One region of the Paenisporosarcina sp. TG-14 genome, then DNA from elsewhere that is predicted to be linked to it. Evidence: riboswitches for the same ligand, from Rfam matches in the RefSeq annotation. Region 1 holds a riboswitch; each other region holds the start of a gene.
What was found. A riboswitch is a leader RNA that binds a small molecule or an ion and turns the genes downstream of it on or off. The one in region 1 is predicted to bind cyclic di-GMP.

Region 1 (8,359 bases):
ATTTGTGGCTTACACAGGCACGAAAAAATACGCTCTTTTGTGATTCCTAAAACATATTGTTAATAAATGTTATATGCAACAATCAACGTAAATATAAAGGAGTGAAGTAAATGACACGAAGTGGTTACTTAGGATGAGTTTAACTAATTACTCTCTATTAAAAAGGATAGTAAGGTTTATAGTCGATTTTCAGTAATACATATTGCTTTACTTAAAAGTCTGATATCACTCCGTATCAGTTTTTTTATGTAGGAAATTTCGCAGTTGTAGTAATCTTTTTCTAATCGTCTAATTTCATGACGTATAAGTTTCATAGGTGGAACGTCCTCCTTGTTATTTTTTCCTCTATTTCTTTGTGTTTACCACTTAATTCATGAAATTAAACCGTTTGTCCCGAATACATAAATAAAATGAAAAAAAGGAGGTAAGTGAAAGTCTCACTTTGCTCCTTTATGAATTATTTTCAATCAATTTTATTGAACCAACAAGCCTCTAGCTTCTCTGAATTCCTTAATATGTTTATCAAGGATATGACCTTTGTCGATGACAATTGCTTCACGAACCATATCCGTCCAATTCCCATCAGAGAGCATGTCTACCATTGTGCAAAACTCTTCGCTCAACACTTTTGTAACGGTATGTGGAAACATGGCAGGCGTATTATCGACTGTATAATGGATCACGCCATCCACCGTATAGACCGGATCATCAATAGTCGAAGGACGGGAAGTCTCGATTTCTAAGTTAGGATCGCAACTTACATCGACAATCATCGCACCGTTTTTAAGGCTTTTTAAATCTTCTTTATAGATGATTCGATCTGTTCTGCTAGTATCCCACATTACGCAGTTAACGAGAACATCATAATCGTTCATATTTTTTCTGAATAAGGATTCCAATTTTCTACCGTAAACGTCAACATCTGCGCCTAGTCCATGGAGAATTCTTAGAGCCCCTTTTGCTGTATGGCCATTGCCTAGAATCGCAACTTTAGTTTCATAGGGCATCTTGCCACAGTATTGGTAAGCTTGGAGTATCGCAGCTTCTCCAGCAATTTCTCTGTTGCGATAGAAGATATATCTCCCACCATCAAACATTTCTTCCCAGGCCATAACGGTATGATTTCCTGCTAATACTGCATCTGTAAATTTGATGTCTTGAACTGCATGTGCCCACCCAATTAATAGTTTGCCAGGCGGCAACTTATCAAAGTAATCCGCATCGCCTAATTTAACATCGACAATCGCGTCGCACTCCAACACACGATCTCTAGAAACGATATGTACGCCAGATACTCTATATTCTTCATCCGAATAGCCTAAATCAGACCCATATCCTTCTTCAAAATATAACTGGTCTACACATTTAATGTTTGGTAAATCCTTTGGAAGTAGCGCTCTTCTTTTTTCATTGTTCTTATGACTTATGACAAACCCTAGTGTATACATAGCAAAGCCTCCAGTGATGATCTCATCACTATTCATCTTACCATATACCGGAAAGAATATGAGCATTTTGAAGTTACGGGTGGCACATTTCCCCCTTTTGGTACCTGTGCATTTTGGGTACAAAAGTGCCACCCAATTTAAGAGGACAAGATACTAACTAACGAGCCTTGGTTATACAGGGTTATTTAGAACTACATATTCTACAATTGTTTAAAATTCACCCTTATTTACCTTTTTGCTTGTTTCGTAGGTACTATTACCTTTAAATATTCAGTTAATTTAGTAGTTATAAAATACTACTTTTAAAACTTTTAATGAGATAATTATATTATTTAATAGTAAAATATAGGTATTATATCTGTTTTGAATTTTATGCCTATAGTATATATTTATCTTAACAGATATGAATTTGTCGATAGAGAGAGAGAGAGAGAGAGAGAGATTTGACAATTCTTTATTTGAAAAAGGCAAAAATGTCGAAAGACGTTGACGCAAAGCTGCAGGTCTACGGTTTTACAAACTATGACGGCTGGGTTGCTAAGAGTGAAGAGTGATAGTTATCATTTTAATAAATCTTTTAACCCTGACCAACAATCAGGAGGAAACAATAATGAATTCAATTTTCAAGAAATTAGTAACAGGAACGGCAGTATTAGCTTTATTGATGACAGCATTTGCATCGGCTTCATTGGCTGCTACATCTGAAGTAACTGGTGGTAGCCTTGGAGATTCAGGAATAACTGCTACAAATTTTGAGGCTGTAACATTAGATGGTACAACTCAAACGGTTACAGCTCAAATCAATTCGTTTACTATTACGGATGCAACAGGTTCTGGTGCTGGTTGGAATGTCTCCGTTGCTGCAACTCAATTTATGGATGGTACTGGTCTAAAACCATTGGCTGCAGGCGCATTAGGTTTAGCTGCTCCTGCTGTAACCTTAGTTGAAGACAATTCAGATCCAATTTCCACAATAACTACATCATCTGGAATAATTGATAATGGAGTTGCAGTAGAAATATTATCTGCAGCTTTAAATGGTGGAAAAGGGAGTTATAGTATTGCGTCAATTCCGATGACATTAACTCTAATGCCTAAAGAAGTTTATGCAGGTACTTATACTTCTACAATTACTACATCACTTACAACTGGACCTTAATCATTTGGAAATTTTAGCCATGTCTCAACTGACATGGTTTTTTTTGATACTTTGTTGTCTCAACGCCTTTACGTGTAATTAATCTAAGCAACATTAACATGCAGTTATCCATACAGGAGGAATATTATGTTTATACGTGTTTTTGCAATGATCGTACTTATTTTTAGTTTGCCAATATATGCTGCTGCAGAATCTCCAAGCTCTATGCAAGTAGAACCTATATTTCCAGAGAATCAAGTGCCTGCAACAAAAGGTTATTTTGATGTTGATGTCAAACCTGGAGAGCAGCTTACTCTTTATGTCCGTTTGAAAAATAGTGATAAAAACCCGATCACGGTGCGTGTTCAAGGGGCTAACGCATATACGAGTCCAACCGGTGGCATTCTCTATGAACCAGAAGTAGATTCTGATGATGCTATGCTACTTGAAGATGCCGTACGCATGACTGATTACTTAGAAGTAGAAGAAAGTGTCGAGATTCCTGCTGGTGAGTCGTTCGAAGTGCCAATTCAAGTGACAGTTCCTGAAAGTGATGGGGAAACGTTGCTTGGAGGAATTCTTTTTACACAAGAAGATGAAGATGAAGACGTTGAGGAAACTGGAAAAGACGAAGCTAAGTTTGTTGTGAAGACTGAAACTAGGTATGCAATCGCAATTAAGCTGAACCTTGAAAACAAGTCTGAGCCTAATTTTTCTTTAGGAAAGGCCGGTTTTATTTCAGATACTGCAAAAGTCTTTATTGAAATGAAAAATGATGCTCAATTGATTCAAGGAGAAATCGAAGGGTCTTACTCCGTTTTGGATAATGAGGGAACGGAGCTGTTTAAAGGTGTAATGAATCCTTTTAAGATGGCGCCAAAGTCTAAAATTAGATTTCCTTTTGCTTGGGACCATGAAACGCTCGAAGATGGAACTTATACATTAGCTATAAAAGGATATGCTGGGAAAAATGAATTTTCAACTGAAGAAAATTTTACCATTTCAAACAAAGAAGTTCAGGAATATGCTGAAAAGACAAATCCGGTTGCTGAACTCAAACAAGGTATACCAACTTGGGTGTGGATTGTTGGAGCAATTGTCTTTGGAATCATTATGTTTTTAATGGGAAGAAGGAAGAAACCAACAGCTAAAGACACTCATGTCCCATAAAACACAGCCTTGGTTAAAAAAATCGCATTATTAACGACAATGGCATCTACTTATTGCTTCAGGAATTGCGGGTGGCACCTTTTCCCCTTTTGGTACCTGTGCATTTTGGGTACAAAAGTGCCACTCAACTCAAGAGGACAAGAAACAAGTGACAATGCTTGGTTATAGCTGGACACATGAAGGTTTCCAGCTCGCTTTGGAACGGCAAATTCCACTGCATCATAACCTAGACAGTAAAAACTAACATACATTGCACCAATTTAATCCTTAATAGGCTGTACAAAAAGACCGTCTCCTTGAAGCCATTCGGCTATAAAAACATCTTTGTAGTCAGTAATATTTTGAGTATTTAATTGTGATTTTAACCAAGATTCATTAAACCCCAAATCAATCATTTCATCCCATAAAACTTCACCATCTCTTATTAAAGTGACTGGAACATAAACTGCTTTTGAAGTCATATTGAAATCTTCCTGAGCAGTTTTTTGGTACTTTGATTTCTTTAAAATACTAATCGATCCGTTCGCCTCTAAATAACAGTAGGCAACTTCACGAATAGAAAAGGTTTCACTTTGTCTAAGTAGACTTTGTAACTGATTAATATTCATCCTATTTTTCCTTAACGATTCTCGATCTACGATTCCATTTTTGATAAGTGCAGAAGGTTTCCCTTCAACCACACCCCTAAATGCAAGGAATTTTTGACTTAGATATTCAACAGAAAAAAGTAATCCCCCCCAAATGGTCATCGAATAAACAATATAAAATACTCCTGTTTTATGATCATATAAAGCATTTCCTAGTAGTTCGCCCAATACAATAGCTGCAATAAAGGTAAAAGGAGTAATTTGATTAATGATTTTTTTCCCTACAAACTTAACTATTACGAAAAGTAAAAAAAATCCAATTATAAGTTCAATTGTTAAGTCCATGATTTTCATTTATTTACAACACTCCGTTCATCTTTAATCTGCCCTAATTATTGCTTGAATATAATCTACAATTTTAGCTATCCATGTAGCGCAAAAACAACACTACACCTCAGAGAATGAAAATGGTCAAGCCCCCTTAAAACGGTGTATATAAACGTTATATGAAAAGACGAAACCCGATATTTTAGCTCGATGTAGATATTATTTCATTGCGTTCCTCGAACTGTTATTTAGACAAAATTCTGTATTAAACTAAAAGAAAAATTTCTTCTTTTTAAACCGTTTTGGATAATGATAAAAGAGTCAATGATCCTTTACATACAAAAAACGCCCGAAAATGTAATTTCGGACGCCGGTAAAATTTGTATATAGATTAGAATGCCAACCTCATGTTCGCCACAATAGCAGATTGGAGAGATCATTTAATTAGGGTGTGAATTATTTAAGTACCTATAATAAAAATGCTCTTGGAAAACTGCTTTTTAGTTTACGATTAATTGTTTTCTATAGGCTTCCGGTCGTTAGATAGGAACCAACCTGCTACAGCAATTCCAATTAGAACGAAGTAAAAGGTTAGCTTCCACTCAAGCGAATGTGCAAAGTCATATGAGATAACCCCTACATCTGGATGTCCTAATGTTAGAACGACAAGCTTAACACCAACCCATCCGACAATTGTAAATGCAGCAATTTCTAGACCTGGCCTTGAATGAAGTAAGCTCACAAAATAGTTTGCAGCAAAACGCATGATGATTAAGCCGATCAAGCCCCCGGTAAATATGACGAGGAACTTACCACCATCCATGCCGCCAATCTTCGGAAGATTGGTATTAGGAAGTGTTATTGCTAGGGCGACAGCAGCTAAAATTGAGTCAACCGCAAAAGCGATATCTGCCAATTCTACTTTGAAAACCGTAAACCAAAAACCGGATTTCTTTTTTTCTTTTTCTGCTTCATTTTTGTCCTTTAGTTTATTGAAATAGAGTTTCCTCAAAATATGATTAAGCGCGATGAATAAAAGATAAAGAGCTCCTATTGCCTGGACCTGCCACACATCAACTAAGAATGAGATAACGAATAATGAACCAAAGCGGAACACAAATGCACCTGCAAGTCCGTAGAACAAAGCTCTTTTTCTCTCTGCCTCAGGGAGATGCTTAACCATAATAGCTAATACAAGTGCATTGTCTGCTGCCAATAACCCTTCAAGTAATATTAAAACGAATAACACCCATCCATATTCCAGTAACATTGATATATCCATATAAAATACCTCCCAATTAATTTAAATTCCATTACTTGCTTTCGACGTGTCATGATAGTCAATTATTGACTATTTCAGTGCCTACTATGCAACCACTATTGATTGATTACTCCAGGATCGCTGATTAAAATAATTATCCATGTTCATATTAGTATCAAATCTAGTTCCATGACTAGATTCAATCGGGTACCTCTTTTATCTGATCTCCTTTCACATAATCTTTACAGTTAGTTGATTTATTCACTCAATTGGTCCGTTTCCATTCACTAAAAAAAACCTTTGCCAGAAAACGGCAAAGGTTTTTAAAAATAAAAAGACCTTTACCAATTGGTAAAGGTCTTGCTAACAACGAAATCGTTGCCAACAAAGCCGGGAGATTAGAAACCTCCGTAATGACGACCCTGCTGTAAAAGCTACTCCCCTTTAGGAGAACTGTTATTCAACTAATTATTAATACTATATTCTAAGAACAACTCCAATGTCAATTTAATTCTTTTTAATTTTTTACTTTGTGAGAAAACAACAAAAATACGAATCATCATCTAGACCATATGGTAGTGTGTTTCTATAATTGAAACTTTAATTATGTTTAATAGAGTACTAGTCTGATTAGTTTTTAGAGGTCCGCTTTTGAAGCAGGCTGCAAGTTTACTTCTCAAATCTATTAATCAAATTGCCCTCTAACACATCATCGGACATTTTGAGCTCTTTCACCCCTTTGTCGAATGGCGCGCGGCATTGTTCTGTGGGCAAAGTCTCCCCGCTTTCCCGCTCATAGCAGCTGCCATTGTCGTAGATGCCGTCAGAAGAGGTGATGAACGTCAAATCACCGGTGATGAAGGAGCCGTCACGGAACGTCACCTTCCGCTCTTCCCCGTTCCAAAGATTGCTACCAATCCATTTTCGTCCGACCGATGGAGCATCGATCAGGTCGAGAAGGGTCGGTGCGAGATCCAATTGACTGCCGGTCTGGTCAAATTGTTGCGCCTCATCGACTCCGGGAATGTGGAAGATGAGCGGAACTTTTTTATTGGCTTCGAAATAGGTTTGCTGTTCAGCGGCGTCTGCAAACTCACTGAAAGCTGGGTCATCTGCGGTCAAGCCGGTACTGTGGTCTCCGAATATGACCAGCATGGTATCATCCCATAGCCCCTCTGCTTTCAAGCGATCGACAAAATTGCCGATGGCTTGGTCGACGAAATGGATCGAGTGCAGGTAATTGCGGAAATGGCGCTTGCTGTATTCGGCATAGCCGTCCATGTTCAATACTTTATGTTCATCCGGCATTTCAAATGGATGGTGACTCGTCAGCGTGATGATATGCGAATAGAACGGCTCTTCCATGTCTACCATCTTGTCGAGCGATTGTTGTAGCATGGCGTCATCATTGATGGCCCAGCCGATCACTTCGTCTTCTTCGAAATCACTTTCGCTGAAGAACTGGTCGATTCCAAGTTGCTTGTACATGATGTACCGGTTCCAGAAACTCGGTTTATACGGATGGAAGACATTCGTGCTATAGCCTTTATCCTTCAAAATCTGCGGTAACGAATCGTATTCATTTTCCGCGTAGAGCATATAAGCCGAGCCTTTCGCTGTCGGATACAGCGATGTATTCAACAGGAATTCTGCGTCCGATGTCCGGCCGACACCGGTCTGTTCGTAAAATTCCGGGAAATAAATGCCTTCTTCTGCAATAAGACTATTGAGGTAAGGGGTGATTTCCTGGCCGTTGATCTCCCGGTTGATTACGAAGTCCTGAAGCGCCTCCACCTGAAGGACGATGACGTTCTTGTCTTTAGCCATTCCTGAATAAGGGCTAGCTGCAGGTGCCTCGTTTCTCTCCTCGAACCAGCTTGCGACAGATTCCACTTCTTCTTCGGTATATTCTTTTTTATTGATAAAATTATCTTCGGTATAACGTTGGAGGTTCGCCCCATGGAAGCCTAGAAGCCCAGTGAAATTATAGACTCGCATATTAGAAATGAGTTTATTGAACTGCCAAGCGCCGCCGTTTTCCATCGATTTATTAAAAGGAATGAAAGTGAGCTGGTAGCCGATTACTAAAACAAGCAGGCCCGTCAATAATTTGGGGATTAACAAAGGCTTTGCTGGCTGATGATTTCTCGTTTTCCTAAAATAATAGATGAGCAGCGGAATCATCAGCAGAAGGTCGATAAAGAAAATCAGGTCGGTCCAGCTAAACAAGGCAAAGACACTCTCCCCAACATCCCCGAGTTGCTTCATCTGCATCAATACGGTAATCGAGATGAGGTCCTCAAAATAGCGGAAATAAATCACATCAGCCAATATGATGAAGGACAGCAGCGCATTGATGATGAAAATGGCGAGGAAACGCTTGCGGCCATGGAGGAACAAGATCCAAAATGTCGACAACAGGATCGTT
Region 2 (8,359 bases), on a different contig from region 1:
GCTGCTGGTAATTTAAAAACGCCCTTAAAGAACGTCTCATTTAACACCGGATACTGGAAAGTTAAATATGGTTTCAATGCTTTTTCATTAAATTCTTTTTGGAAATGAGGATGTGGTATAAAACTTTTTATTTCCGAACCAAATAAAAGAGTCCCATTCATTTGAGCATAATAAAATGGTTTAATGCCAAACATGTCACGTGCCGCAAAAAGTTTTTTCTCGCTACGATCCCAGATAACAAAAGCAAACATACCACGCAGTTTCGCTACCAAATCTTTGCCATATTCTTCGTACCCATGAATAAGCACTTCACTATCTGTATGTGTCAGAAAGTTATGGCCCTTGGCTACTAGATCGTCTCTGAGTTCCATAAAGTTATAGATTTCACCATTGAAAATTAAGACAATTGATCGATCTTCATTATAAATTGGCTGACTCCCTGCTTCTAAGTCAATAATACTTAATCTTCTAAAACCAAGAGCAGCTCCGTCTTCAACAAACTCTCCGGAAGAATCTGGACCACGATGGACAATTGTCTCCATCATTTCTGTTAACACATCAAACGCATTATCTGTATCCCCAATAAAACCTGTGAAACCACACATTTTCAAAAACTCCTTTTACACAACATCCACTAAAACGAGTTTAGACAAACTAAATTCTTTTAATATCAATTGGAATTTTTAGATTTTCTACTTTTTAAAGCTAGACTTGTTGAGTCAATTCCCTTTACAATACATAATAAACAAATACTTTTCTGGTAATTTAACATTTCTCCATAAAAAATCCGTCAATTCAAACCCAAAAATATTCATTAAATTATTATATTTATCGTAATAATAAGTATAATTGTAGCATTTTAATGATTCCAAATATATGTAAAACTTTCGGCTCCATTCGACATTTTTTGTGGACTCTCTTCCACTAGAAGAAGCACCTAAAAAGGTCGATATAAAAAAATAAACTAACCACCTACTTTTAATAGGTCGTTAGTTTATTTTCTTTTTCGACTTCTAGATTTATTTCTTCGAGTCGTCTATTTATTATTCGAAATTTGATTTTTCTGCACGTTCACTGGCTACCCCCTATCCCAGCAAGAGAATTACGGGTTTCAAAAAACCATATTCAGCGTTATAATTAGGGGCGCTAAATAACTTTAACTTGTCATAAAATGAAAAGAGTTGATAAAATTTTGAACTTTTTTGGTAATAATCACACTGTACCGATAAAATCCACGTTTTATTATGGATGGTATATTGTGTTTATCGGGAGTCTGGGAGCTTTTTTCTCTGGACCTGGTCAAACGTATTTTATTTCTGTATTTATCGATCAATACATAAGAGATTTCGATTGGAGCCGTTCTCAAGTTTCAACGATTTACTCGGCAGCCACGCTTGTATCAGCTGTTTGCATGTTTTTCATGGGAAGATTAATTGATAGATTTGGTCAACGTAATATGATGGTTATTGTTTCCATCATGTTGGCGCTTGCTTGTTTTTTCAATAGTACTGTCAACAATTTAATCATGTTGTTCTTTGGAATTTTGATGTTACGATTATTTGGACAAGGCTCTATGACTCTTATTCCTAACACATTAATCCCTCAATGGTTTATGACAAAAAGAGGAAGAGCTCTTAGTTATATGGCTATAGGTGGATTTGCTAGTTCTGCTATTTTCCCACCGCTAAATGTTTGGCTTGTTAGTTCTATTGGTTGGGAAAACACATGGATTCTTTGGGGATTTACCATATTAATCGTCTTTACCCCACTTGCTTACTTTTTAGTTAGAAATACACCAGAGCAAGTAGGATTAGAACCCGATGGCTATATAACACCGATTAGAAGTAAGGCACATGAAAATGATCCGAGTTTCACGAAAAAAGTCGAAAGTGATTGGACTTTTAAAGAAGCAATCCGCACAAAAGCTTTTTGGTTCATTTTATCTTGTGTCGGAATCCCTGCGCTTGTTAATACAGCCATCACATTCCATCTGATTTCCATATTTAATCAAAATGATTTAGGCGCTGGAGTCGCGGCATTGGTTCTAGCTGGAATGGCCCTTGTCGGGTTTCCTGTGACACTTGTAGCGGGAAGATTATTGGACCGAGTTAAAGTCAATATAATTTTGGCAGGAATTTTTGTTTTAGAGATTGTCCTCCTAATGATGCTTCAAGTAACCAATACCATTTTCATGGCCGTACTTTTTGCTTTAGTTTGGGGAATCAGCAATGGATTTGAACGAATCGCGTTATCCTATGTGTGGCCAAGTTACTTTGGTCGAGCTGCTCTAGGTAGTATTCAAGGACTCGCAACGTCTGTAATGGTGTTTGGCTCAGCCATTGGTCCACTTCCCTTCGGTATTGCCTTTGATATTTTCGGTGGTTATAAGGAAATCATCTGGATTTCACTCATATTCCCTATTATAGGAATCATAAGTTCACTACTTGCAAAACAACCTGAAAAGAAAAAGGTCGTTTGATATAAGTAAAAGGCCACAACTCATTGAGCTGTGGCCTTTATTGTTATAAAAGTCATTAACTTTTTTGATTCAAATTTTTTCTTTTTCTGATGCTATTTTTGTAAATAGCTTTAAAGTCTTTCTTCTACTTTTTTGTATCAAAGTGAAAGGGAATGTTCTTTCACTTTGATACAATAATATTTGAAATATCTTAATCCTAATTGTACTAATTTCAAAGCAGATTTTAATTTAGTATTTACCGATTAATGGACCACATACGTAACTAAGCCTTTTGCATTTGCATATAGTGCGGCTTTTGTCCTATCGGTTAGATTAAGTTTTGCGAATATTTGACTCACATGTTTTTTTACGGTGCATTCGGTAATATGCAAGATTTTTGAAATTTCTTTATTTGAATGACCTTTGCCAATTTCAATTAACACTTCCTTTTCCTTAGGAGTTAATTGTTTTAAATGTCCATCCTCTTCAAATGAATCGCTTGATTTCATTATCAGATCAAGAACTCCTGGATCATAATATTTTCGTCCTATGTTTATAATTTGCAATGCATGCAAGAGCTCTTCAGGTAATGCTTCTTTTAATACATAGCCTTGAACACCTATTTCTTTCGCTCGATTAAAGTCTTCCTTTTGCATTGACGATGTTAACACTACAAACTTACAAGTTGCTCCTTGTTCAATTGCATTTATTATTAGATCTAAACCCGACTCACTTCCTAATCGGAGATTTACTAACGCTAAATCAGGTTTAGTCGTACTAAAAAGATTTAGTGCCTCACTACTATTCGTTGCTTCCCCAAGAATCTCCATTGATTCTTCTAACGAAAGTATGGAGGTTAGTCCTCTTCTAACTAGTGGATGATCATCAACAATAACTACTTTCATTATCCAATCACCTCATGCTCCTTTAGATTTTTTATTATTGGAATTTCGATTTGTATTCGTGTTCCTAAACCATGTATTCCTTCTATATTGTTCCAGTCCAGTTATCTGGTAGTCTATATTAATGTCATTTAACTCTGAATAATCATTCAAATATCTTTTTAAACGGTTAAAATGGCTGCTCACCTTTCTTTACAGAGCTTAGACTGTAAATAGCTGCCCTTAGTTCTTTCATTGTAGTATTTGCGGATTGTAATAGCATAAATGGACTAGAAATTCCACCTGTCGGAATAAGTAACAGAGTTAATCCAATTGTTTCAGTCAACACAATCACTTTTAATATTTTATTATTTTCTATAAATCTTCTCTGTAAATCAGTTATAATCCAGGCTGCAATCCCCAAAGACATAACGACTACTATTTTAAAAATAAGTGGTGATTGAGGACTCAATAAGTAAAAAAAGGAATTTATTAGCAGAAAATTTATCTGTATAAAAATACTAATCGCATCTTATCGGAAGGATTCCTTCTTAGAAAACGATAAAATTGGTTAACCGTTTCCCTCCCCAATTCATAATAAAAGCCTAATTAATTAGGACAAAATGTCCAAATTTAATTAGGCCGGTTGCACCAACAACTCCATACGTCCCAGGTGCCCATATATAGGATGTACATCATAGTTTCCAATATAGATATTTAATTATACTAACTTTAATTATTATATTATTCCGAATATTTAGAGATGTCAATTTTAATGTCGAATTATGTATTATTTTATTTATTCATTGATTACTATTTAATTAGAGTAATAGAGATATCCACAGAATCTCTATTTATTAGAACTCATCGTTTTTGTCATTTCATTCGTATAAGTTGGGTATATTTTACATGACAAGCGAATATTTTATTGTGTATTTATCGCCTCTATTATTTCTTTCAGATTGTTCTTAGAAATGTTGACAGCTCACCTCTTTCTTTTAATTAATCTAAAAAGGAAGATTCAATGGATATACCACCAATTCTTCCTTTTTCATTAACTTAATCTGCAACCGCTTCAGATTCAACAATAATAGATCCCAATAATACTTCTTGTGAAACTGGTTGCCCACTTGGGATTTTAATTTTCACAGCTATATTTCTACTATTTTGCATTCCTGAACCAAACTCTTTGCTAACTTTGTCAATTACTAAAACGTCTCCTCTTGTACCCCAAGCAGGATTGCTAACCGTACTTTGCGATACTGTTCCAAATGTCATATATTTTGCATATGGTCCTTTCGCAAAAACGTTACTTTAAAGGTTTAAAGATTCTTGATTGGAAATCATCGGGACACCACCTGTAATTAGTACACTTATTATACAAGAAAAAGAAGCAATCCCTTCCTCGACAAATTGAGGAAAGAATTGCTTGTTTAGATTAAAGCCGGCACATTTTGTTAGATTTTGAACAGATAAAGGAACCTCACTTTTTTAGATGAAAGAAAATATATATACAAGTGATTGAAGTGGAAGGCGGCGACTCCGGCGGGAATAGCGTATTCCGTGAGACCCCGCAGGAAACGATTTGTGCACAATTTGTTTGCGACGAGTAACCGCAGGAGCAAGGGTTTTCAAGCGACGAGGAGACTCACGGACCGCCCGCTGAAAGCGTCCGCCTGTTTCTGCATCGCTACGCTAGCTTCGAAACATGAAAGTGCGTTGAAACGGAAATCACCTTTCCATGCTAAGAAATTATAAATTAACTTTTTCAGTGGCCTTACGAGTTTTGATGCTGGGTTTTTCTATATACCTATTTATGAATAGTGTAACCTTGAAAAGACTTTCACAAATAAGGGTTTTATCGATCCATAGAAAACAACACTATAACCACCACATATCAGCCGGTTGTTCTTTAATCACCACTGATTTCAAGTTAGATACAGCACGCTGGAAACCTTCTTCGATGCTCATGATTGGGTCTTCGTGTTCGATGCTGACCACGTAGTCATAGCCATAGGTGCGAAGGGCACTTATAATGTCTGACCATTCTTGAACGGAATGTCCACAACCTACTGAACGAAAGCTCCATGCACGTGTGCGGATATTGTTGTAAGGTTGCATGTCTGTCAGACCATACATATTTACATTGTCTTGGTCGATATACGTATCTTTTGCATGGAAATGATGGATTGCATTTTCTTTTCCAAGAATTTTGATGGCACCAACTGGGTCAATACCTTGCCACCATAAATGACTTGGATCAAGGTTTGCACCAATGTATTCGTTCGTCGCTTCACGAAGTTTCAACAATGTATATGGTGTGTGCACTGAGAAACCTCCGTGCAATTCAAGACCAATTTTCACGTTAGCTTGTTTAGCAATTTCCGCTATTTCACTCCAATAAGGAATTAGTTTCTTTTCCCATTGCCAAGCTAAAATATCCCCATATTCATTTGGCCATGGTGCTACAGGCCAGTTTGGATGTTTGGCATCTTCGTCTGCACCTGGAGTTCCAGAGAATGTGTTGACAACCGGAACACCCATTAGATGGGCCAATTTAATGCTTTTTCGCAACGCTTCATCGCCATCTTTTGCTAAAGTTGGATCTGGACTTACCGGATTTCCATGACAGCTAAATGCACTGATTGTTAATCCACGAGAAATAACTGAATTCATATACTGATTACGTTTTCCTTCATCTTCTAACAGTTCATCAATTGGACAGTGATCCGTTCCAGGATAGCCACCAGTTCCAATTTCAACTGCATCTAAGCCTGATGCTTTTACATAATCTAGCATTTCTTCAAATGGTTTTTTGGCAAATAACACTGTAAATACGCCTAATTTCACGTCCAATTCCCCCTTAAGTGAATGAAACCGCTTTTCCAGTTTCGCTGCTTTGATAAATAGCCTCTATCACTTTGGAAACAATAAGTGCTTCTTGAGGCTTAACTAGAGGAGTTTGACGTCCTTTACAACTTTCAATAAAATTAATGGCTTGTGAGATTCCAGGATTATCTTCATCTGAAATCCAATACGGTTGTTGATCTAAAAGCATACCGTACTTTGATTGATAGAGCTTTAATGGAAACACATCAAGCCCACCACTTGTACCTGATATGCTAACTCCTTCTATATCATCCGCCAAATTTGCTGCCCATGATGTTTCAAATAATAGCGTAGCGCCATCTTTAAATTTAATATACGCTGTCGCATGGTCATCTACTTCAAATGTAGTAGGGTCAAACTTACCCCATTGATTCACTACATCTGGTTGACGGCTTAACTCATTGTAAGTCGCGCCTGAAACTTCTGCAATCTCAGGGAAATCCATTAAATGTAGAGCTAAATCTAGGAAATGACAGCCAAAGTCGATTAAACTGCCGCCACCTTGAAGATCTTTATTGGTAAAAACGCCCCAACCTGGTACTTTTCGTCGGCGAATCGCTTGCGCACGAGAAACGAGCGGACGACCAATTTCGCCTTCATCAATAAATCTTTTCGCAGCACGTGCTTCTTTCATGTAGCGATAGTGGTAAGCAATCATTAACACTTTTCCCGCAGCATCAGCTGCTTCAATCATCGCTTCACATTCTTTTGAAGTCATGGCCATTGGCTTTTCACATAGCACATGCTTTCCTGCATTTAAAGCGGCAATCGCAATCTCTGCGTGAAATTTATTTGGCGTACATATTGTCACGGCATCAACATGTTCAAAAAGCTTCGCATATTGTGATGTGTAAAAAGGGATTGAGAATTCGGCTGCAACTGACTGTGCTCGCTCCTGAATCACATCACAAACGGCGGTTACCTCAACATGGTCGCTTAACGTCAGAAAGGAGGGAAGATGCCTTGAAACGGCAATTCCTCCAACTCCTATAAGTCCAACTCTCAGTTTTTCCATCTTCATCACCTATAACTTCACAATTTTTTTCGTATCATTTGATTCTAACGCACCTAAGATCACGAGCAATGATTTCTTGCCTTCTTCGCCACTAATTAGTGGCGGGTTGCCAGTCAAAATTGATTCAATAAAATGATTAATGACACCAGTAGTTATTTGACCGCCCTCTTCATTTGATTGAATTTGTCCAAGGCTAAACTCTTCTTTCGTGCCATCATTTTTATGGTAAACAACTGAATAGTTTTCGTCGTCTTCTAAGCGTAAAACACCATTTTCAGTGTAAAACACAGTTGAATTATCTTCTTTGCCAATATAAGACCAGCTAGCCGCAAGTGTCCCAATGATGCCGCTCTGTGTTTTCAAAATAAGCACAGCATTGTCATCTACGTCAGCGTCAACTTTTGAACTTGTTTCAAGCATAGCAGCAACTTCAACCATTTCTTCGCCTAAAATATAGCGTAGTAAATCGATTTTGTGAATACCGAGGTCGCCCATAGCACCAATAAATGCTTCATTTTTATTAAAGAACCAGCTACTTTTGCCGTCTGCACTCCATGCTTCTGGTCCAGGATGACCAAAAGCGGTTCTGAAGCTGTATACTTTACCGAGCTTACCTGTTGCCATCCATTCTCTTGCTTGTTGATGAGATTCAACAAAACGTTGGTTGTGACCGATCATTAGCGTTTTGCCACTATTTTTTGCTGCTTCAATCATTTGGTTTGCTTCTAGTTCACTTGTCGCCATTGGTTTTTCGCAAAGAACATGCTTGCCTGCTTCTAGTGCAGCAACTGTAATTGGCGCGTGTAAATAGTTAGGCGTACAAACACTTACTGCATCAAGATCTTCTTTTAACAGATCGTGATAATCTGTAAATATTTTAGTAACTCCGTATAGTGCGCCTACTTCTTTTGCTCGCGCTTCATTGATATCACAAACTGCGACAAGTTCAACCTGATCATTTCCAGCGTATTCTACTAAATGACGATATTTCGCAATGCTACCAGTTCCAATTACACCAACTTTTAATTTTGCCATAATGTATTATTCCTCCTTGTAGCCTTCAAGCTTTTCTAGTGGCTTTGCATTTCCATAGACAGGGTAGTCACGATTTGTTGG
Region 3 (8,359 bases), on a different contig from region 1:
CTTCTCTTGTATCAGGCGAAAAAAGTACAAAGCTAGATGAGCAGAGCACAATTACTGGAGGCGAATTGGCCGGTATCGTCAAATCCTTAGCTATCGTAGATAAATATCAAGATTCACTCAACGAAACGGTTAAAAACTTTGCTATAGCTAACGGAATGTCCCCTGAAGGTGAAGCGGGTGAAAATTTATTTATCGGAGAAGAAAATAACTTTTCGATTGCTGCACTTACGGTCAATACAGGAGTTAACCAATTTACGCCTCCTCCAAATATGGATGCAGATTCTCAAATTGTTAAAAAGTCCTTCCAAGCTATTGTCAGCCAGCTTGGGGCGGAAAGCCAATCGGCAATTCGTAATGTGACTAATCATGAAGCAGCGTTGCAGGCAACTGAAAATCGCCGTCAATCGGTGACGGGTGTTTCTCTTGATGAAGAAATGGCTAATTTAATCAAATATCAACATTCATATAATGCGGCAGCACGATTGATATCAACTGCAGATCAAATGCTTGATACGATTATTAACCGTATGGCTGCGCGTTAATAATCGGTAAATGGAGGTGAATCATGATGAGGATTTCGCAACAAATGTTACATCAAAATTCAGTGCGCCAAATGAATCAAAACTTGAGTCGGTTGGAAAAAATCAGTAACCAAGTATCAACAGGCAAACTACTTCATCGACCTTCAGATGACCCGATTGCTGTAAGTAAGTCTATGAATGTGAAAACTGCGATAGCTGCGAATGAACAATATGAACGAAATACGAATGAAGCCACCTTATGGATGGATGAAACAGGGCAAACTATCAATGATATGGTTAATGTCATGCAGCGAGCACGTGAATTAGCGGTTCAAGGCAGTACCGGTACACTATCTGATCATGATCGAACGGTTATAGCAGCGGAAGTAGTAGAATTAAGTGAACAAATTCGCCAATTTGCCAATACAAAAGTAAATGGAAATTATTTGTTTAATGGACAAAAAACGCAGGAATCTCCATTTCCTAATGATGACTCGTATGTAACTAACCCACCTAATATGGATGCCAAAAATTTTACAGTTGGAGATGGCATAATAGTTAAAGTAAATGTTACAGCCAACGAGCTGTTTGGGAATGCAGATGAAGCTAATAATCTGTTCCAAACATTGGGCGATCTTGCTGTTGGAATTCGTGAAGGTAACTCCATTCCTTTAGAACAAATCGATAAAGTGATGGAACGAATGTTAACGACATCAGCTGAAGCGGGTGCTCGTAAAAATCGAGTAGAAGCGGTAGAAAATCGTCTCCAAGACAGCAATATCCAACTTCAATCGATGTTATCGAAACTTGAAGATATCGATTTTGCGGAAGCTGTAATGAAATTAAAAGTTGAAGAAAGTGTCTATCAAGCAAGTCTTGCTGCTTCAGCAAAAGTGATTCAGCCAAGCTTAATGGACTTTCTAAGATAGAGGCAAAAGCGGAAATTTTATACTTACTTATAACATTGAAAAATGAGCAAATGCATATGCATTTGCTCATTTTTTTAACATAAGAAAATATATAAAATTGATGTGTATAGAACCCAGTGGTCATGGTGTTTTTAGTATATGTAAACCAACATGCTAAATCAGAAATGCTTTGATGTAACGCTAGTTAATTCGATTTTTGTGAGTCTTGATTTCTTTATTAGTAATGGATTGAAAATGAAAATAGTCCACCAAATATGAGTGTGAGACTATCATTTTAAAAGATAGGACGTTTGTTTAAATTTAATCGTTAAACAGGTGAATGATTGTAGTGAAAGGCGGCGAGAAAACATGTGCTCCTGCGGTTACTCGTCGCAAAGATATTGGACGAATGACAGTTCGTCCAATATCTTTCCAGCGGAAATAGCATGAGCTGAAGACCCCGCAGGAGCACAATGGAACGAAGGCTAAGTACGCCACCTCGTGTGGCAACGCCTTCGTGACCAACATCCTGTTGGCCTGAGTAGGCTCACGGACCCGCCCGCGGAAAGCGTCCGCGTGTTTCTGCATCGCTACGCTAGCTTCGAAACATGAAAGTGCGTTGTAACGGAAATCACTATTTAATTAGAAGGCAGTCTTATTTTCTAAAACCTCTGTACTTTCTTAAAGGAAAGGGAGTACTTTGCTCTTTTATTCACTACTTTTTCAGGTTATGAAGTATCACATTTGACATCCAAAGCGTACCGAAAAATAGCAAATCAAGTTTCTTATCCCCGTATGGTATTTACTAATCCCATCATGTCATCAGCGAAGGAAATTGCTCTACCTTGGGATTGAAATAAGCGTTGGGTAGAAATTAACTCTGCCATTTCTTCTGTTAGATTAACATTAGACATTTCCAAAGCACCTTGATTAATTCTAATTGAGCCATCATTTTGCTCGGCTAAGTTCACAATTTGCATGGAACCAGCTGCTACTTGCTCGGCTTCCGTCCCTGGTAGTTGATATCGATTAGCACCAATTTTCTCAAGTAGATTTGGGCGATTAATATCTGCAATGCTTAACTGATATTCAGTCGGTTGTTTTGCGGGATTCTTGTAGGAAACGACAAGCGTACCATTTTCATTTACCTTGATAGTGTCATAGTCTCCATCAAAAGCAATCGGACGATTATTAATCCCGAGAACAGAATCTCCGGAAGACGTTACCAAGTTTACTTGGTCTGAATTTGGGATAGGTTGAACTTGAAATGAGCCATCTTTTGTATAGTATGTATTACCTTGTGAAGCCACACGGAAATATCCTGCATCCCCTTGAATCATAAAATCCAAATTGCGATCTGTTTGCTGGATAGATCCTTGTTCTGTACGAATGGTTGTTTGAACAATATTTGCACCTGATCCTATTCGCAGACCGTTTGGCGTCAATCGTCCGATTTCATTCTGAGCTCCCGCTTGTCTTTCGATAGATTGGACAAGTGTATCAGAAAAGTTTGCTTCCTGACGTTTATATCCAGTTGTATTTACATTGGATATATTATTTGCAATAACATCAATTTTTTGCTGTAGCGCACGCATTGATGTTGTTGCAGAATTCATTTGGATACTCATCTATAAGCCCCCCCTTACTAAACCCGACCGATTTCATTAACTGTTTTCTCCATATTGCGATCATAAGCTTGTATGACTTTCTGATTAGCTTCAAAACCTCGATATGTATTCATCATTTTCGTCATCGTTTGGGTTAAATCTACATTAGATTGTTCAATAAAACCTTGTTTAACGAAAGTGCTAGTATTATTTAGTAGCTGTACATCTTCAAAAAACTGTGGAATATCTTCCTGATTCCCACCCCAACGCATGAGTCCCTGACCTTCTTTTATTAATTGTTCAGGTTCTTCAGTATACCCAAGCCATAATCGATTAGTAGAAGTTCCGTCTTGCAACACAATTTGGCCGTTATCTTGAACCTCAAATTCTGTTGAGTTCACCAAAATGGGTTGTTGGTTTTGATTTAGTACCCTGTAACCTTCACCTGTAGTTAGGTATCCATCTTGGTCAACTGTGAATTGTCCATTTTGTGTATAACGAATTTCATTAGTATCGAGTCTAACTGCAAATACTAATGCTCCCTTTTTCTGTGTGTCTGGATTAATTGGGAGTAACTCACTCATAAGAGAGACGTCAGTTTTATTGCCGGTTTCTTTTAATGCCCCTTGAATGAAAGATGGAATTCCTTCTTGGGTATAAACACCAGTATTTAATGTCCCAATAGTTGTTTGTCCAGGAGGTATCTTGGAACCACTGTTCGTTGAATTCCCTGCCTCCACAGCTTTTATTAATTGAGCAGGAAATGCACGCATAATAGTTTGATCTTGTTTAAATCCGGGTGTATTTGCGTTTGCTAAGTTATTTGTCAAAACTTGCTGATTTCTATTATGTGACATCATTCCGGATGTGGCAGTGTATAAACCTCGAAACATAATGGATTCCTTCCTCTCAAAACACATGAAGATAATTATAAAGTAGCATACCATTTTATGTTAAGTAAATATAGATAATGTAAGATGAAAAATTAATAGTAAAAAATAAATTAAGATGGTAAATATAGCAAAATTTTTATTTAATAAAAAATTACATGGATTCAGATAATTATGTTACAGTGTTACTATATTTTGGTATTATTTTGTCGAAATGAGACGAAATCCCGGGATTGTAACTTAATAAAATATATTTCATACCGATAATAGCAAACTTATTCGAAAGATAAGGACGCAAAACTACGGGCCTAAATTAAACATGATAAGGTAGCCGAGTTACCGAAAAATGGAAGATGTAATGAACATCCACCTTTTTTTGGTGGATTTTTATATGGAAACAGTAGAAATAAGGAGGTTTAAGGGTGAACATATTTCCTCAATCTATTCATTCGTTAGAGCAAGCACTATCAACATCTACATTAAAACAACGAGTTCTTTCTTCTAATATCGCTAATGTTGAGACACCGAATTACAAGAGTAAGCAAGTTGACTTTAAAGCAGTATTGGAGAATGCAACTAACAACCAGTCCATGGCCAGTTATAAAACAAACGCTACTCATATTTCTTTCGGCAGCGAAACTACACAATTAAATCCAAGTATAAAAGTAAATAATACAACTACGAATAAACCAAATGGTAATAACGTGGATATGGACTTTGAAATGGCCGAGTTAGCAAAAAATCAATTATGGTATAACGCAGTAACGGAAAGAATAAACGGGAAATTCAACAGTTTACGAACAGTAATAAGTGATGGGAGGTAGCAGATATGAGCTTATTTAATGGTTTTAATATTAGTGCTTCCGGCTTAACTGCAAATCGTCTTCGCATGGATGTAGTTTCTTCAAATATTGCCAATTCAGATACGACCCGAGCTCAGCTTGTCAATGGCGAGTGGATTCCATATCGCCGTAAATCTGTTGAATTATCACAAGCTGGTGTTTCCCCATTTGAACGGCAACTTCAGTCGGTATTGAATAAAGAATCCGCTAAAGTTTCGGGAGTGGCAGTTACAAGTATTAGAGAAGATCAAACACCATTTACACCTTCATATGACCCTACAAATCCCGATGCGGATGCCAATGGGTATGTTCAACTACCGAATGTTGATCCTTTAAAGGAAATGGTTGATCTCATGTCTGCAACACGTTCATATGAAGCAAATGTCACAGCATTGAACGCTTCGAAAAGTATGTTTATGAAAGCTTTAGAGATTGGTAAATGATCTATTAATAATAGATTACTAGGAGGTAAATTATGAATAATATAAGTCAAATTCAAACCCCATTTATTCAAAATCAGTCGATCCCAAATGTTAAACCTGCAAGCCAGGTGGAAGGATTTGGTCAAATCTTTAAACAGGCACTTGAAGAAGTAAGTGCTGCCCAGAATACATCGGATAAACTGACCGATAAATTAGTAACAAGTGAAGTACAAGATATACATGAAGTGATGATTGCTGCGCAAAAAGCTAGTCTTTCCCTGCAGATGACCTTACAAGTTCGCAATAAAGTTGTCGAAGCCTATCAAGAAGTGATGAGAATGCAAGTATGATTTTTGTCGGTAGGTTGAAGAAATAATGAAAGAAATGTTACTAGTTAATAAAAATAAATTAAAAGATGTATGGGGAAGTTTTTCTGGTAGAACCAGAGGGTCAATCATTACTTCGTTTTTTGCAACCCTAATTATCCTGTTTGTCATCGTTTTTTTAAGTTCTCAAACAAATTTTAATCCCTTGTATTCTAACTTAGCTCCAGCTGAGGCGGGTGAAATAAAAACGGCAATTGAAGAACAAGGAATTGCGGTTCAAGTTTCAACAGATGGAAAAACAATCAGTGTTCCAAACGAAGAACTTGCCAATTTAAAGGTTAGCTTAGCAGCGGAAGGTATTCCGAAAAATGGGAATGTAGATTACGGAGTATTTAGTGAAAATATGGGTTTAGGAATGACAGATCGTCATTTTGATGTGGTAGAGCGTGATGCAATGCAAAATGAACTTGCCTATTTAATTAAGCAAATTGATGGAGTAGCGGAAGCAAATGTAATGATTACACTGCCAAAAGAAAATATTTGGATTACTGATGAAGAACAAGTGGCATCTGCTTCTGTAGTAATAAAAGGTGATCCATCCTTTCAACTGGATCAAAAACAAATTAATGGGCTTTATCATTTAATTAGTAAAAGTGTACCTAATTTGCCTTCTGAAGAAATTGTCATAATGGATCAAAATGGTCAAGTTTTTGAAATCCAAGATGAAACACAACTTGATACCACTTTGTCTGTATATCAACAACAGCGAGAAATAAAAAAGGATATTGAAAAAGATATCCAAAGTGAATTACAGCAAATGCTAGGTTTAACACTTGGTCGCGATAAGGTAGTTGTGTCAGTCATGGCAAGTATTGATTTCACAAAAGAAAAGCGTGAAGAAAACCTGGTAGAACCAGTGAATGAAGAAACTAATGAAGGTATTGATATCAGTGTTGAACGAATTGTAGAGTCCTATTCAAGTGAAGGAACTGCTTTTGAAGACACAACTGGTACTGGTGAGACTGATATTGCAAATTACCCAGGCGTTGGTGGAATTGGGAATAGTGAATCTGAAAGAACAGAAGATCGGATTAATCGAGAAGTAAATCGAATTAACCGTCAAATTGAACTAAGTCCTTATGTTATTGATGACATTACGATTAATGTTGGAGTCGAGCCTCCTGATCCTGAAGATTTAGCAAGCTTAACACAAGAGAATATAGCTGATATTAGAAGGCTGTTAAAAAATGCGGTAAGTACTTCTTTAAGTATGAATGAGACGAAAGCAACGGATGAAGAGCTGGATAACCGGATATCCGTATTCGCAACGGCCTTTCAAGGTAAAGTGGACGTGGGCGTTGTAGAACCGGAAGAATTTTTGTTATTAAATACAATTTCAAACAAACATCTCATGTTTATTGGTGCAGGAATTGCCTTACTATTAGTCATTCTTATCGTAGTTCTTATGTTCCGTCGAAGAAAACGTGAAAACATGGAAGACGATTATAGTTTTGACATGTTTGAACAACCTTCTACTCAAGTCAATGAAGGTACTGTAACTAAAGTAACTCAAGATGGTAAAGAAGTTAAGGTTGATGAAGATGTTGATTTATCAGAATTTAATTCAAATGAAAATCCTAAGCGTAAAAAGATTGAAAAACTTGCTAAAGGACGACCTGATGATTTTGCTAAATTAGTACGCTCATGGATGGCAGAAGATTAGGAGGACAGCAAATGGTTGTATCTACAAAAGAGTTAAGTGGTGTTCAAAAAGTAGCAGTATTATTAGTTGGATTAGGACCTGAAGTGTCTGTTGAAGTATTTAAACAACTAACGGAACCAGAAATAGATCAGTTAACGATGGAAATTTCTAATGTTAGACATATAAAAGCCAGCCAGACAGAATTGGTAATTGATGAGTTTTATGAGATGGTTCTCGCCCAGGATTATTTGAATGAGGGGGGCATGGATTATGCCAGAAGTATCCTCGAAAAAGCTCTAGGGAAAGATAGGGCAATGATTACCTTGGGACGATTGACTAGCCAATTACAAGTTAAACCGTTCAACTTTGCAAGAAAAACTGATCCAAATCAACTATTAAATATTTTACAACATGAGCATTCACAGACCATTGCACTTGTGCTGTCATATTTAGAATCAAAGCAATCATCGCAAATCTTATCCCAGCTAGCTCCTGAAAAACAAGCAGAAGTAGCGCGGAGGATTGCCTTAATGGAAAGTACTTCACCAGAGGTTATTAGCCAGGTTGAGCAAATTCTTGAGCGCAAGCTTTCAGCAACAGGTTCTCAAGACTACTCATCAACTGGAGGATTAGAAGCAATTGTCCGGGTGTTGAGCATGGTAGATCGTGGAACTGAAAAAGCAATCCTGTCGATGCTTGAAAATGACACCCCAGAACTTGTTGAAGAAATCAAGAAACGGATGTTTGTATTTGAAGATATCGTGCATTTGGATACACGTTCAATTCAGCGAATTATTCGAGAAGTGACGGATGCAGATTTAATCTACGCATTGAAAGTTGCGAGTGAAGAAGTGGCAAACTGTATTTATGGCAACATGTCAACAAGAAGAGCTGATGTTATCCGTGAAGAAATCAGATTAATGGGTCCTATGAAATTAAAAGATGTAGAAAATGCACAAACAAGCATTGTTACATTGATTCGAAGTTTAGAGGAGAAAGGTGAAATTATTGTATCCCGTGGTGAAGGGGATGAAATGATTGTCTAATATTATTCGATTCAATTCGTTTCCATCAGTTGAAACAAAAATTATTCGAACAAGAAAAATAGAAAATATAAGATTGGACTTAAATGAACAGGAAA

Region 2: linked by a shared signal. The riboswitch ahead of C406_RS0116095 (hypothetical protein) and the one ahead of C406_RS0116760 (WxL domain-containing protein) in region 1 are both predicted to bind cyclic di-GMP.
Region 3: linked by a shared signal. The riboswitch ahead of flgB (flagellar basal body rod protein FlgB) and the one ahead of C406_RS0116760 (WxL domain-containing protein) in region 1 are both predicted to bind cyclic di-GMP.

The regions. Positions count from the first base shown of each region.
Region 1 covers NZ_AMGD01000070.1:12,726-21,084, forward strand. The annotation lists gene C406_RS0116750 (N(5)-(carboxyethyl)ornithine synthase) at 474-1,448, opposite strand; cyclic di-GMP riboswitch class I at 1,905-1,990, shown strand; gene C406_RS0116760 (WxL domain-containing protein) at 2,059-2,607, shown strand; gene C406_RS0116765 (DUF916 domain-containing protein) at 2,734-3,756, shown strand; gene C406_RS0116770 (DUF421 domain-containing protein) at 4,017-4,697, opposite strand; gene C406_RS0116775 (TerC family protein) at 5,182-5,952, opposite strand; gene C406_RS0116780 (LTA synthase family protein) at 6,601-8,359, opposite strand, start outside.
Region 2 covers NZ_AMGD01000066.1:29,874-38,232, forward strand. The annotation lists gene asnB (asparagine synthase (glutamine-hydrolyzing)) at 1-605, opposite strand, end outside; gene C406_RS0116085 (MFS transporter) at 1,172-2,479, shown strand; gene C406_RS0116090 (response regulator) at 2,722-3,363, opposite strand; gene C406_RS0116095 (hypothetical protein) at 3,530-3,811, opposite strand; cyclic di-GMP riboswitch class II at 3,971-4,054, opposite strand; gene C406_RS0116100 (hypothetical protein) at 4,399-4,617, opposite strand; gene C406_RS0116105 (sugar phosphate isomerase/epimerase family protein) at 5,221-6,189, opposite strand; gene C406_RS0116110 (Gfo/Idh/MocA family protein) at 6,203-7,243, opposite strand; gene C406_RS0116115 (Gfo/Idh/MocA family protein) at 7,253-8,278, opposite strand; gene C406_RS0116120 (ThuA domain-containing protein) at 8,285-8,359, opposite strand, start outside.
Region 3 covers NZ_AMGD01000005.1:128,615-136,973, reverse strand. The annotation lists gene flgK (flagellar hook-associated protein FlgK) at 1-542, shown strand, start outside; gene flgL (flagellar hook-associated protein FlgL) at 566-1,450, shown strand; gene C406_RS0102370 (flagellar hook-basal body protein) at 2,215-3,057, opposite strand; gene C406_RS0102365 (flagellar hook-basal body protein) at 3,075-3,929, opposite strand; cyclic di-GMP riboswitch class I at 4,185-4,270, shown strand; gene flgB (flagellar basal body rod protein FlgB) at 4,349-4,750, shown strand; gene flgC (flagellar basal body rod protein FlgC) at 4,756-5,211, shown strand; gene fliE (flagellar hook-basal body complex protein FliE) at 5,244-5,540, shown strand; gene fliF (flagellar basal-body MS-ring/collar protein FliF) at 5,566-7,239, shown strand; gene fliG (flagellar motor switch protein FliG) at 7,251-8,264, shown strand; gene C406_RS0102335 (FliH/SctL family protein) at 8,257-8,359, shown strand, end outside.